3 regions of the Sodalis sp. C49 genome follow, and region 3 is predicted to be linked to each of the others. Evidence: predicted binding sites of a transcription regulator. Region 3 holds the regulator's gene; each other region holds the start of a gene.
What was found. The regulator LexA, encoded in region 3, represses DNA repair genes until DNA is damaged. The targets are predictions, from matches to a motif close to TNCTGTATGTACATACAGNA.
Positions count from the first base shown of each region.

Region 1: the regulator LexA is predicted to act here: its motif matches at 2,319-2,338, upstream of umuD (translesion error-prone DNA polymerase V autoproteolytic subunit).
Region 2: the regulator LexA is predicted to act here: its motif matches at 3,074-3,093, upstream of dinB (DNA polymerase IV).

Region 1 is NZ_CP163303.1:2,898,366-2,903,000, forward strand. It holds gene ABUK12_RS13135 (SDR family oxidoreductase) at 1-145, opposite strand, end outside; gene ABUK12_RS13140 (winged helix-turn-helix transcriptional regulator) at 244-648, shown strand; gene umuC (translesion error-prone DNA polymerase V subunit UmuC) at 619-1,884, opposite strand; gene umuD (translesion error-prone DNA polymerase V autoproteolytic subunit) at 1,887-2,303, opposite strand; gene ABUK12_RS13155 (DmsA/YnfE/YnfF family dimethyl sulfoxide reductase) at 2,654-4,635, shown strand, end outside.
Region 2 is NZ_CP163303.1:2,408,821-2,413,455, forward strand. It holds gene gpt (xanthine phosphoribosyltransferase) at 1-263, opposite strand, end outside; gene pepD (beta-Ala-His dipeptidase) at 497-1,957, shown strand; gene dinB (DNA polymerase IV) at 1,977-3,062, opposite strand; gene dpaA (peptidoglycan meso-diaminopimelic acid protein amidase) at 3,248-3,985, shown strand; gene ABUK12_RS10930 (class II glutamine amidotransferase) at 3,956-4,635, opposite strand, start outside.
Region 3 is NZ_CP163303.1:3,344,369-3,349,003, reverse strand. It holds gene ubiA (4-hydroxybenzoate octaprenyltransferase) at 1-133, shown strand, start outside; gene plsB (glycerol-3-phosphate 1-O-acyltransferase PlsB) at 182-2,641, opposite strand; gene ABUK12_RS15040 (diacylglycerol kinase) at 2,767-3,135, shown strand; gene lexA (transcriptional repressor LexA) at 3,256-3,864, shown strand; gene ABUK12_RS15030 (CsbD family protein) at 4,270-4,479, shown strand.

The sequences.
Region 1 (4,635 bases), 450 kb from region 3:
CCGCGGCGGCGCGCGCCAGCGCATCGGCGTTGCGTCCGGTGATGGCGACGGTGGCGCCCTCGGCCAGGAACTGACGGGCGGTTTCCAGCCCGATACCGCTGGTGCCGCCGGTGATCAAGGCAAATTTATCGGCTAAACGAGGCATTTTTATCTCTCTGACAGGTGAAAAATGCCATTATTTATAAGATAGTATTAAAATGATAGTAGGTACCAATAGGATACTAAAGAGGCGAGTGGGATGAAATGACGACCCGAACGATTGCGCAACCGAAAAAAATATTACCGCCGCCGGCGATAACGCCCTGCCCGATGCTTACCTTTGTCGAGCTGGTGGCCGGCAAATGGGCCATTCCCATCCTCTACCGGCTGATCGTTATCGACGCCCCGGTGCGTTTTGGCGAACTGCAGCGCGGGGTCTACCCCATCACGCAAAAGGAGCTGACGCGTCAGCTGCGCGCGTTTGAAACCAAGGGCCTGGTGCGGCGTACCGCGTTCGCCGAAATCCCGCCCCGGGTTGAATATCAGGTCACCGCCCTGGGTAAGACGCTGAAGGCGCCGCTACAGTCCCTGGCCGCGTGGGTCGACGCGCACCAGGAGGATTTACAGGCCGGCGCCGGCCTAGAGCGCCGCGCGGGGCAGATCGCTTAGCCGGGAGGTATAGGCCGGCGACAACATGTCGCGTTTCATTTGCCAGTCCCGGCGGATGCCCTGGCCGGCAAACCAGATTTGCCCCCGGCCCGAGCGGTTGACCTTATCCAGGGTCGCCATCAGCGCCTCGGCGTTAACGTGCGGCTTATACCGGTCGAACAGGCCGAGCTGCGCCACGCCCCGGTCATAAAAATCGCCCAGCACGACGCCGGCCTTCAGATAACGCCGATCGTCCAGCCACAGGCTATCCAGGCAGGCCGTCGCCTGGGCGATGATATCCCGGGAATCGTTGGTCGGGACGGGAATGCGGCCGGTGGCCTGGTTGGCGTAATAGATTTCGCCGGCCGCGTGCGGACTGGTGCGCACAAAGACCGCGACCTGCCGGCAAAACTGGTTTTCCCCGCGCAGTTTTTCCGCCGCGCGCGCGGCATAACTGCATACCGCCTCGCGCATATCCTGGTAACGGGTGATACGGGAACTGAAGCTGCGGCTGCAGATAATCTGCTGCTTCACCGCCGGCATTTCCTCCACCTCCAGGCAGGGTTCGCCGCGCAGCTCACGCACCGTGCGCTCCAGCACCACGCTGAAATTATTACGGATAAACGCCGGATGGGAATCCGCCAGTTGCAGCGCCGTGCCGATCCCCATCGCCCGCAGCGTTTTGCCCAGCCGGCGTCCTATGCCCCACACCTCCTCCACCGGCATCAGCGCCATCAGCTTACGCTGGCGCAGCGGCGAGGACAGATCCACCACGCCGCCGGTTTTGCTCCACTGCTTGGCGGCGTGGTTGGCAAGCTTTGCCAGCGTTTTACTGGGCGCAATACCCACCCCCGAATGCAGATGCGTGCACTGCAACAGGGTTTGCTGTACCTCGCGGCCAAACTGTTCCAGCGCCCTGCAATGGCCGACGCCGGTGAGATTGAGAAAGGCCTCGTCGATACTGTAGATCTCAACCGCCGGCGCCATGTCCTCCAGCAGGGTCATCACCCGATGCGACATATCGGCATACAGGGCATAGTTGCTGGAAAACACCGCCACGCCATGTTGTTCAAGCAGCCGGCGAATCTTGAAATAGGGCGCGGCCATAGCAACGCCAAGGCGTTTGGCGGCGGCGGAACGGGCGATAACGCAGCCGTCGTTGTTGCTCAGCACCACCACCGGGCGCCCGCGCAATTCCGGCCGGAATACGGTTTCACACGAAGCGTAGAACGAATTGATATCCACCAGCGCGTACATGGCTACAGCGCCGCGTAGATGATAAACGTCACCACGCCGAAGATTTCCACCTGGCTGTCTTCGGTAATGGGAATGGGCGCGAAGGCGGGATTCATCGGCATCAGCCGCGCGCGGGGATGAAGCTGCAGGCGTTTCACGGTAAAGCCGCCGTCGACGGAGGCGATAACAATATTGCCGTGGTCGGGTTTAAGGGCGCTGTCCACCACCAGGATATCCCCTTCACGGATATTGCCCTCAATCATCGATTCACCCGTGGCGCGGACAAAATAGGTGCTGGCCGGATGGCGCACGCAGATGGCGTTGATATCCAGGCGATGTTCAACATAATCCTGCGCCGGGCTGGGGAACCCCGCAGCGACTTTATCGCCAAAAAACGGCAGCGGTACGCCGATGCCCAACGCCGCGGGATAAATCTTCATAACGGCCACTCCATATACTGTATTTACATACAGTATAGATGCGACCGGGGGAACATGTGAAGCTGGAAAAACCACGGCGGCGACAAACGGCTGATAATCATTGGATTTAAGATCACGCGTGGCTGGCGCCCATGCGCCGGCCTGGCGCCGCATATTTGTATGATAAAACGAGACATAACTCATACTTTTGGTTCTTAAAAACCCTTTTTGTTATGCGACTTTGTTCGGGAACAAGTTTTTCCGCCTGTTTTTCGCGCATTATGCTCCCATGAATTGTAACCCCAGTAACTATCAGGCTTTATAGGATTGCGGGCTGCAACGCTTTGTGTGTGCAATGTGACGGGTGAGAGATGAAGAACAAGACATTAACCCTGCTTGGCGAAGCCGCCATCAGCCGGCGCAGCCTGGTGAAAGGCGGCGTGGCGACCGGGGGATTGCTGTTGGCCAGCAGCGCGCTGCAGCTCCCTTTCCTGTTCGCCCGGGCGGCCGTTACCCCGGCAACGACCGCGGGAACGGCCGATAAGGTGGTCTGGAGCATGTGTTCGGTTAATTGCGGCAGCCGCTGCGCGCTCAGGCTGCATGTGCGCGACGACGAGGTGTATTGGGTGGAAACCGATAACACCGGCCAGGATGAATACGGCGATCATCAGGTGCGCGCCTGCCTGCGCGGCCGCTCCATGCGCCGGCGGATGAACCATCCGGAACGGCTGAAATATCCGATGAAGCGCGTGGGCGAACGCGGCGAAGGCAAATTCCAGCGCATCAGCTGGGATGAAGCGCTGGACGCCATCGCTGATAATCTCAAGCGTATCGTCAAGGATTACGGCAACGAAGCGGTGTATATCAATTATTCCTCCGGCGCCACCGGCGCCAATTTCGCCCGCTCGTCACCGTCGGGCTCGCTTATCACCCGCCTGATGAACTGCTACGGCGGCTACCTCAATCAGTACGGTACCTATAGCACCGCCCAGATCAATGCCGCCATGCCCTACACCTACGGCAGCAACGAGGGCAACAGCACCTCGGATATCGTTAATACCAAACTGGTGGTGATGTTCGGCAACAACCCGGCGGAAACCCGCATGAGCGGCGCCGGCATTACCTACCATCTTGAGCAGGCGCGCGAGCGCTCCAACGCGCGCATGATCGTTATCGATCCGCGCTATACCGATACCGCCGCCGGGCGCGAGGATGAATGGATCCCCATTCGCCCCGGCACCGACGCGGCGCTGGTGTCGGCGATCGCCTGGGTATTGATCAGTGAAAATCTGGTGGATCAGGCGTTTCTGGATACCTACTGCGTCGGTTACGACGAAAAAACCCTGCCGGCCGGCGCGCCGGCCAACGGCCACTACAAAGCCTATATCCTCGGCCAGGGCGACGACGGCATCGCCAAGACGCCGGAGTGGGCGGAGAGGATCACCAGTATCCCCCGCGATCGGATCATCAAGCTGGCGCGTGAAATCGGCGCGACCAAACCGGCTTATATTTGCCAGGGCTGGGGGCCGCAGCGCCAGGCCAACGGCGAGCAGACCGCGCGCGCCATCGCCATGCTGCCGATCCTCACCGGCAACGTGGGCATTAACGGCGGCAACAGCGGCGCCCGCGAGTCCACCTACACCATTACCATCGAACGGCTGCCGGTATTGACCAATCCGGTGAAAACCCAGATCCCGGTATTTTTATGGACCGACGCCATCTCACGCGGCAAGGAAATGACGGCGTTAAAAGACGGCATAAAAGGCAAGGACCGGCTCGACGTGCCGATTAAATTTATCTGGAACTATGCCGGCAATACCCTGGTCAACCAGCATTCGGATATCAATCGCACCCATGAAGTCCTGAAAAACGAGCGCGATTGCGAAATGATCGTGGTGATTGAAAACTTTATGACCTCATCGGCGAAATACGCCGACATCCTGTTGCCGGACCTGATGACCACCGAACAGGAGGATATCGTCCCCAACGATTACGCCGCCAATATGGGGTATCTGATTTTCGGCCAGCCCGCCACCTCGGCAAAATTCGAGCGCCGCTCGATTTACCAGATCACCAGCGATATCGCGCGGCGCCTCGGCGCGGATGTGGCGCAAAAATTTACCGAAGGGCGCACCCAGTCCGAATGGCTGCAATTTTTATATGCCAAGATGCTGGCCAAGGACCCGCAACTGCCGTCCTATGAGCAGTTAAAAGCCCAAGGCATCTATAAACGCCAGGATCCCGACGGCCACTTTGTCGCCTACCGTAAATTCCGCGCGGACCCGGCGGCCAATCCGCTGAAAACCCCTTCCGGCAAAATTGAAATCTATTCGGCGGCATTGGCGCAGCTGGC
Region 2 (4,635 bases), 940 kb from region 3:
TCAATGACGATAAAGCCTTCGCCGTCGCCCTCGGCGCGTTTAAGCACCTTGAGTTCGCGCTGGTTGTTATGGTCATAGCTGGAGATGCAAACGGTGTCCACGTGGCGGATATTCAGCTCGCGCGCCAGCAGCGATCCCGGGACCAGGCCGCCGCGGCTGACCGCGATAATGCCCTTCCACTGTTCTGCGGGGAGTAGCCGTTGGGCCAGTTTCCGCGCCTGAATTTGCAACATGTCCCAGGTTACGACGTATTTTTCGCTCATAAATGCTGTCCCAGCCGGATTGGGTCGGCTTAAAAGTACAGGAAAAAAAGGTTGCGCGAGATTATAAAGACGCCACCGCCGAAATACCAGCGCTACCTCCCTTTTTAACCGCGGTTTCCCACCCGGGCAAAGTAAAGTGGTATTCTTTATTTCTCTTTGGTAACCATCCGACCGTCTGCGGGCTGTTTATTAATGACCAGACCGGGTCTTACGTTGTAACAGGAGTTTTTATCGTGTCTGAACTGACTCAACTTTCACCTCAGCCGTTATGGCAGATATTCGCCAAGATCTGCTCCATTCCCCATCCCTCTTATCATGAAGAAGCGCTGGCTACCCATATCCTGCGCTGGGCGCAGGAAAAAGGCTTGCATGGGGAGCGCGACGCGGTCGGCAATGTCCTGCTGCGCAAGCCCGCCACGCCGGGGTATGAGAAACGCCAGCCGGTGGTGCTGCAGGCGCATCTGGATATGGTGCCGCAGAAAAACAGCGATACCATCCATGATTTTACCACCGATCCCATCCAGCCTTATGTCGACGGCGACTGGGTCAAGGCGCGCGGCACCACGCTCGGCGCCGATAACGGTATCGGCATGGCCTCCGCGCTGGCGGTGCTGGCCGACGACAGTGTGCAGCACGGCCCGCTGGAAGTGTTGCTGACCATGACCGAGGAAACCGGCATGGCGGGCGCCTTTGGTTTACAGCCGGGCTGGCTGCAGGCCGAGATCCTGATCAATACCGATTCCGAGGAAGAAGGCGAAATCTATATGGGCTGCGCCGGCGGGGTTGATTTTAAAACCGTCCTGCCCCTTGAGCGCGAGGCGGTGCCGGCCGGCTACCAGATCCTCAAGCTGACCGTTAAAGGACTGAAAGGCGGCCATTCCGGCGGCGATATCCACCTGGGACTGGGCAACGCCAATAAACTGCTGGCCCGTTTCCTGTCCCGGCACGCGCAAAAGCTTGATATCCGCCTGCTGGATCTTAACGGCGGCACGCTGCGTAACGCCATTCCGCGCGAGGCCTTTGCCACCCTCGCCCTGCCGCAGGAAAACGCCGAGAGCCTGAACGCCCTGGCGCAGGAATACCTGGCGGTCATCAAGGCCGAACTGGCGGCGGTGGAAAAGAAACTGGCGATTGAGATTGAGCCGGCGACGTCGGACGCGCAGGCGCTGACCAAAGCCTGCGGCGATCGGTTTATCGCCCTGCTTAACGCCACGCCCAACGGCGTGATCCGCATGAGCGACGACGTCAAAGGCGTGGTGGAAACCTCGCTGAACGTCGGCGTGGTCTCGATGGCGACGGATCAAGCGATGATTCGCTGCCTGATCCGCTCGCTTATCGACAGCGGCAAGGAAGAGGTGGTGGGCACGCTCACCGCCCTGGGCCAGTTGGCCGGCGCCGAAACCGCCGCCAAGGGCAGCTACCCGGGCTGGAAACCGGACGCCAATTCGCCGGTGATGCATCTGGTGCGCGAGACCTACCAGAAGCTGTTTAACAAAACCCCCAATATCCAGGTGATCCACGCCGGTCTTGAATGCGGTCTGTTTAAAAAACCCTATCCGCGCATGGATATGGTGTCCATCGGACCGACCATTACAGGACCGCACTCCCCGGATGAACAGGTGCATATTAAAAGCGTCGGCCAATACTGGATATTGCTTACCGCGCTGCTGAAAGCCATTCCTGAAAAGCACTAAAGCGTAACGCCCCCGCGCCTCAGGAAAGAGGCCGGTGGCGCAAATCGTCTTCCCAATTAAGCATGAGCTGACGCTCGATTTGTGGATCCAATAACGTCACATGCAGCCCCACCAGCCGCACGCCGCGATCGCCGCGCCGCTGCTCCCAGGCCTGCCGCGCAATATGCAGCAAATCCTCTTTGTTCAGCTTCGGCCAGACATGCTCCTGGGTGGTCTGCTGGAAATCGGCGAACTTCAGCTTAATTCCCTGCCGGGCGATATGCAGATCCGGCCTGACCCGGCCAAGGCGTCGCTCCAGTTCCGGATAAAGCTGTTCGATAATGGCCTCGCACTCCACCCAGGCGACGATATCTTCCGCCAGCGTGCGCTCGACGCCGACGGATTTGCGCAGGCGATCGGACGAGACCTCCCGTTCGTCGATACCCTGTGAACGCTCCCAGATCACCCGGCCGAATTTACCAAACTGCCGCAGCAGCGTCGCCAGGTCACAGCGTTGTACATCCAGGCAGGTCGTTAAGCCCATGTCGGCGAGTTTTTTGGCGGTGACTTTACCCACGCCGGGTATTTTGCCTAACGGCAACTGCGCCAGAAAAGCCGGCACGTCCCCGGGAGTAATCACATACTGTCCGTTGGGCTTATTCAGGTCCGAAGCAATCTTGGCTAAGAATTTTACCGGCGCCACGCCCGCCGAGGCGGTAAGGTTCAGCTCGTCGGCAATCTGGCGGCGGATGGCCTGGGCCATCAGCGTAGCCGATCCGCTGTGATGATGGCTGTCCGTCACATCCAGGAAAGCTTCGTCCAGCGACAGCGGTTCAATCAGCGGCGTATACTGGCTGAATATATGCCGGATATGTTCCGAGGCTTCTTTGTAGGCCGCCATGCGCCCGGGCAGCAGTTTTAAATGCGGGCAGAGTTTCAGCGCCATGGCGGTCGACATGGCGCTATGCACGCCGAATACCCGGGCCGGATAATTAGCGGTGCTGATGACCCCGCGCCGGTCCGCCCGGCCGCCGATGGCGATGGGGATATCGCGTAAAGTCGGATCGTCGCGCATTTCCACCGCCGCGAAGAAGCAATCCATATCGACATGTATGATTTTACGCATTTATCCCCCTTAACTGTACAAGTATACAGTAAGGCGACGAATTTATACAAAACGTATCTTGATAAATATACAGGCAGTGATATCTTGTCGCTGTTTAAGTTGTTTTACTTGCCGTTTTTTAAAGGGTCCGCCGACAACGCCCCGTTGCCCGGCATCTTTATTATTTTGACTACGCAGGAATGATAATGGGCAAAATCGCACTGTTGTTTGCGATATTGTTTTGTATACCGGCCATGACGTCCGTCAGTTATGCCAGTGAGCAGGCGCAGACGCAGGTATCGAAAGAATTAAAGGCACAACTATTAGGCTCACCGGTTTTTATTCAGATCTTCAAAGAAGAACGAACGCTTGAACTGTATGCCAAAATGGGTAATGAATACCGCATGCTGGGCAGCTACCGCATTTGTAATTTCTCCGGCGGCCTGGGTCCGAAACGCCGGGAAGGGGATTTTAAAAGCCCGGAAGGGTTTTATTCAATTACCAACCGTAACCTAAATCCGAACAGTCATTATTATCGGGCGATAAATATCGGTTTTCCCAACGCCTACGATCAATCGCAAGGCTATTCCGGCGCGATGCTAATGATCCATGGCGACTGCCGCTCTATTGGCTGTTATGCCATGACCGATGGATATATCGCCGAAATTTATCATTATGTGGAAGCCGCGTTGCAAAACGGACAGGCCCAGGTCAATATCCATATTTTCCCGTTCCGGATGACCGAGGCAAACCTGCAGCGCCACCGTTTTTCGACGTATTATCCTTTCTGGCGTTCACTTGAACCGGGTTATGCCTATTTTGCCCGCTACCACCAGCCGCCGGCGGTGGCGGTCGTCAACGGTCAATACACCATCAACGCGCCGCTGCAGTTAAACAGCGGCACCCCGGTGATTTCACAGTTCGCGCTCTCCGAAACGAAATAATACGCTCTCCCCTGGCGCAATCTTGTGCCAGGTTTCATTCCCCGTCAGCGGCTGCGTGGCGATAACGGTGACCACGTCGTTTGGCGTGGTCTGCTGCTGGAAATCGATCTCCACATCCTGGTCAAGCAATGTCGCCTTGCCAAACGGCGCCCGCCGGGTGATCCAATACAGATTGGTGGAACAATACCCCATCACAAAACGGCCGTCCGACAGCAACATATTGAAGATGCCCTTTTGCCGCAGCTCGCCCGCAAGCACCGCAATATAGCGAAATACCGCCGGCCAGTTAGCCGGCGTGCGCGGATAGCGCGCCGCCAGCCGGGCCAGCAGCCAGCAAAAGGCATATTCGCTGTCGGTTTTCCCCACCGGGCGATAACAGCCGGTATCCAACTGGCGAAACCCCCGCAGCTGGCCGTTATGGGCGAAGGTCCAGTTGCGTCCCCACAGCTCGCGGGTAAACGGATGGGTATTTTCCAACGACACCTTGCCGCGGTTGGCCTGGCGGATATGCGACACCACCGCGCAGGATTTAATCGGATAATCCTGCACCAGCCGGGCGATAGGCGAATTGAAACTCGGCAACGGATCCTTGAAGGTCCGGCAGCCCATGCCCTCGTAAAAGGTGATACCCCAGCCATCCTTGTGCGGCC
Region 3 (4,635 bases):
TGTCTATCAGCAAAAACTGATCGCGCGGCGGGAACGGGATGCCTGTTTTAAAGCTTTTTTAAACAATAACCTGGTGGGTATGCTGATTTTTATCGGTATTGCCCTGAGTTTTTTCGGCCAGGGCCGTTTATAGCAGCGCGGTAAAGACGGGCGATGCGTCGGCATACGCCCGTTGCGTTTCTTACACCGTGGACGGGGAAGCGTCTTCCGGCGTTGCGGCCAGCAGGCTGGCGCTGTTAATGGTCAGCTGTACCTCCGGCGTCATCAGTTCGCTCAGGATTTCGCTCATCTCATTGACCTTCTCGCCGATGGCATCGCCGGTGTCGCTAATATAATGTTCATCCCGCAGCGTCGCCACCAGGGTGGAGAATACCGCTTTATCAAAAAACTCCGGCGCGTTGATGCCATGCAACACCGAAAGTCGCTGGGCCATAATCCGGCTTTCCTTCTCCAATGTGCCGCGATTGATCCGGGGATTAAAACGCAGCAATGAAAAGGTAATGGCATACCGTTGCAATGTCTCGCGCACGCCCGCCGCCAGCAGTTGCAAGGTAAATGATTGCGGAGGGTTCAAGAACAACCGCCCCTCGCGCTCGGCAATCAGCTTCTGGCGCGACAGTTCCCCGATGAGCGCGTCGATGACCGGGCCGAGCTGCGACGTCTCGTAGCGCATGAACAGCTCGGCTTTCATCAGTGGGTAAAGCAAATCGATACGGCGTGCCAGCTGCGCGCGATCGATGCCGGGATGGCCGATAATGATACTGGCGACCAACGCGGGCAGGATAAACAGATGCTGGATATTATTGCGGTAATAGGTCATCAGTACCGCCTGCTCGCGGGACAGGTAGATGATATCGCCAATGGTATCCTGCTCGACGCTGAATTTGTTCATCGCCAGGGCATGCTCCAACAGGTCCTGCGCCGTGGTGTCCGGCACCGTGACGTCATCGGCGTAGGGCACATTGCGCATCAGTTCCAGATAGCAGGCCAACTGCTGCAAAAGCTGCTCGCGGGTTAACGAACGCTGGCGGGAGGCCAGCAACACCGTGGAACACAGGTTGATGGCGTTTGCCGCCGCGGCGTTATTAATGCGCACCATGATTTTCGCGGCGATGTCATCCACCGCCGGCGCCAGCCAGCCGGGACGCTGGGCTTCGATGGGGTCGATGGAATCACGCCAGTGCGGTACCTGCTGGTTAAGATAGGCGCTTAACGACAGCGGCTCGCCAAAATTGACATAACCCTGTCCCAGGTTGCGTAACTTACGTAAACCGCGCACCATCTGCACAAAGCCTTCTTTTTCCTTGGTGGCGCCCCGTAATTCCTTGGCGTAGGTCGCCACTTCCATAACATGTTCATAGCCGACATAGATGGGCACCAGCGTAATAGGCCGGTTGCCGCCGCGCAGCATCGCCTGGATGGTCATGGTCAATGTGCCGGTCTTGGGATCGAGCAGGCGCCCGGTACGCGACCGCCCGCCTTCCATAAAATATTCCACCGAATAACCCCGGGTAAATAACTCACCCAGATATTCGCGGAATATGGTGGAGTAAAGTTTATTGCCCTTGAAGGTACGCCGGATAAAAAACGCGCCCAGCCGACGAAAAATCGGACCCGCCGGCCAGAAGTTCAGGTTAATGCCGGCGGCGATATGCGGCGGCACCAGCCCCTGATGATACAGGACATAGGACAGCAGCAGATAATCCATATGGCTGCGGTGACAGGGCACATAGACAATCTCATGGCCGTCCTCGGCCAGTTGCCGGACGCGTTCGGCATTGCGCACGTGCAGGCCCTGGTATAGCCGGTTCCAGGTCCAGCTTAATACCCGATCCGACAAGCGCACGGCTTCATAGGAAAAATCCGCCGCAATTTCTTCCATCAGCTCGATGGCGTTTTGCTGCGCTTTATCAGTCGAGATTTTTTTAGCGCGGGCTTCGTCCTCCACGGCTTTTTCAATCGCCTTGGACGCCAGCAGCTTATTGAATAAATCCTGGCGGACAGGCAGCCGCGGCCCCACAGCCACCAGGCGTTGGCGGGCAAAATGAATCATGGCGACGCGTGCCAGCTTCTGCGCGATGGTTTTATCGGTGCCATGCTCGGTCGCCATATAGCGCATGGACAGCGGACGGGAAAAACGCACAAAGCTGTCGCGCCCCAACCACAAGACGGCGATAAACTTCTGGAAACCATTGAGGAGGCGCAACTGGGGCGCCGGCTGGTTCTGCTGCGCTTCACGGCCGGGCGATCGTCCGAACATAACGGATACCGGCACCATCTGGACATCAAGCTGCGGATTATTGCGATGTAAATCCAGATAATCGTGAAACAGCTTCACGGATTCCAGTTTTTCGGAAAAATAGCGAAAAATACGGGGGCCATCGTGGATAAAGACGTAGCGCGGCAAGACGACGCCGTCGATCTCCAGCGGTATCAGCGGATCGGACAACCCCAGTTGCAGACATTGCGCGCGCAGGGTGAGCAGGTCCGTCTTGGAGTTATAGGGCAAAACATACATCATTGGCCGCAGCGGGTCCAAGCCGGCTTCTTGCCGGGGATTGGCGGGAATGGCTTTACTCCGCACCAGTAGCCTGAGCGGTAAATTCAACAACGTATAATAAATAGTACGCCAGCCTGACATATCTTCGTGAAGCCTCTTGTTAGCATTGCGCCACAAGAATACCAGAAACCGCGCGACAGATCTGTGGTGATGCGAACGAGAAGAAACGGTAATATAGGCACAATTTTTCTTTAGCGCGCAAAATTATGGCAAACCAAACCAACGGACTTCGGCGCATCTTTAACGCCATGGGCTATTCCATAAAAGGATATCGCGCCGCCTGGCGGCATGAAGCCGCTTTTCGCCAGGAAGTGGTGGTTGCCGTGGTGGCGATTGCCCTTGCCTGTTACCTGGAGCCAGAACCCGTGGCGCGGATTTTATTGATCGGTTCGGTATGGCTGGTGCTGATCGTTGAGATCGTGAATAGTGCTATTGAAGCGGTGGTGGATCGCATCGGGCCGGAGCTGCATCCGCTTTCTGGCCGGGCGAAGGACCTGGGCTCGGCGGCGGTGACCCTGGCCATTGTTTTGGCGCTGTTCGTGTGGATAACGCTGTTATGGCGGTATATTCCTTAAAATGGCCGGCGCGGCCGGTCGTCGGCAGGGTTTTATCACATTTTGCAACGCTTGTGGTTTTCAATTGGTGCGGACCTGTATATACTCACAGAAAGACTGTATAAACAAACAGGGGACGGAATGAAAGCATTAACCGCCAGACAACAAGAGGTATTTGACCTCATCCGCGATCATCTTGCGCAAACCGGCATGCCGCCGACCCGGGCGGAGATCGCGCATCGTCTGGGATTTAAATCCCCTAACGCCGCCGAAGAGCACCTTAAGGCGCTGGCGCGCAAGGGCGCCATCGAAATCGTTTCCGGCGCCTCGCGCGGCATCCGGTTATTGATAGAAGAAGAAACCGGCCTGCCGCTGATCGGCCGCGTGGCCGCCGGAGAACCCCTGCTGGCCGAACAGCATATCGAAAGCCATTACCAGATCGATCCCGATCTGTTTAAGCCCCACGCGGATTTCCTGCTGCGTGTCAGCGGCATGTCCATGAAGGATATCGGCATCATGGACGGCGATCTGCTGGCGGTGCATAAAACCCAGGATGCCCATAACGGTCAGGTCGTGGTGGCGCGAATCAATGACGAGGTCACGGTAAAACGCCTGAAAAGACACGGTAACATCGTTGAGTTGCTACCGGAAAACAGCGAGTTTTCGCCCATTATTGTCGATTTGCGCGAGCAGGAAATGTCCATCGAAGGTTTAGCGGTCGGCGTTATCCGCAACGGCAACTGGATTTAACTCACGGTGCTCCATGGCATCCTGAATATCCCTTATCCCGCGTCAGCGAGAATTTTATGGCGGATAACCGGCGACGCGGAATGCGGGTTCGCCGCCATAAAAGTGCTGCGGCGCGTCCGCTGCCGCTAGCGGTATTTATATTTAGTTACAATTAGCGATGTACGGGCTGATACCTTCTACCTACTGTTTTATTTCACCTTATAGCCCATACGGCGTTTATAACCCTGCCAATATGGTCTAATCATCTGCTGAATAAACCTTATGCCAAATCCCCTGCTATACTTTAGACATAGGGTTAACTTATGACATGCAGGTTTTGGGACGCAATACGTGTCCTCGCTATGCGCTAACAAAACCTGGAGTGGCAGATGTTGACTGAGAAACCGATAACCAAGGAGAACTCCGATGAACAAAGATGAAGCCAGCGGTAATTGGAAACAGTTCAAAGGTAAAATGAAAGAACAATGGGGTAAGCTTACTGACGATGATCTGACGGTAGTTGAAGGTAAACGCGATCAGTTAATCGGTAAGATCCAGGAACGTTACGGTTACGGCAAAGAAGCCGCGGAAACGGAAGTAAAGGACTGGGAAACACGTAACAAATATCGTTGGTAATGATTTTTGGAAATCATGACTAATGCATATTCACTGTGCGGTTATGGCTTCCTTAAGTGTTCCTACCCAAAGGTACAAGGACGTACCACCTATTTTATATGATCCTATCAGCATTCCCCTGTTTTGCCGCCTCTCCAATGTATTAACCAAACGCGT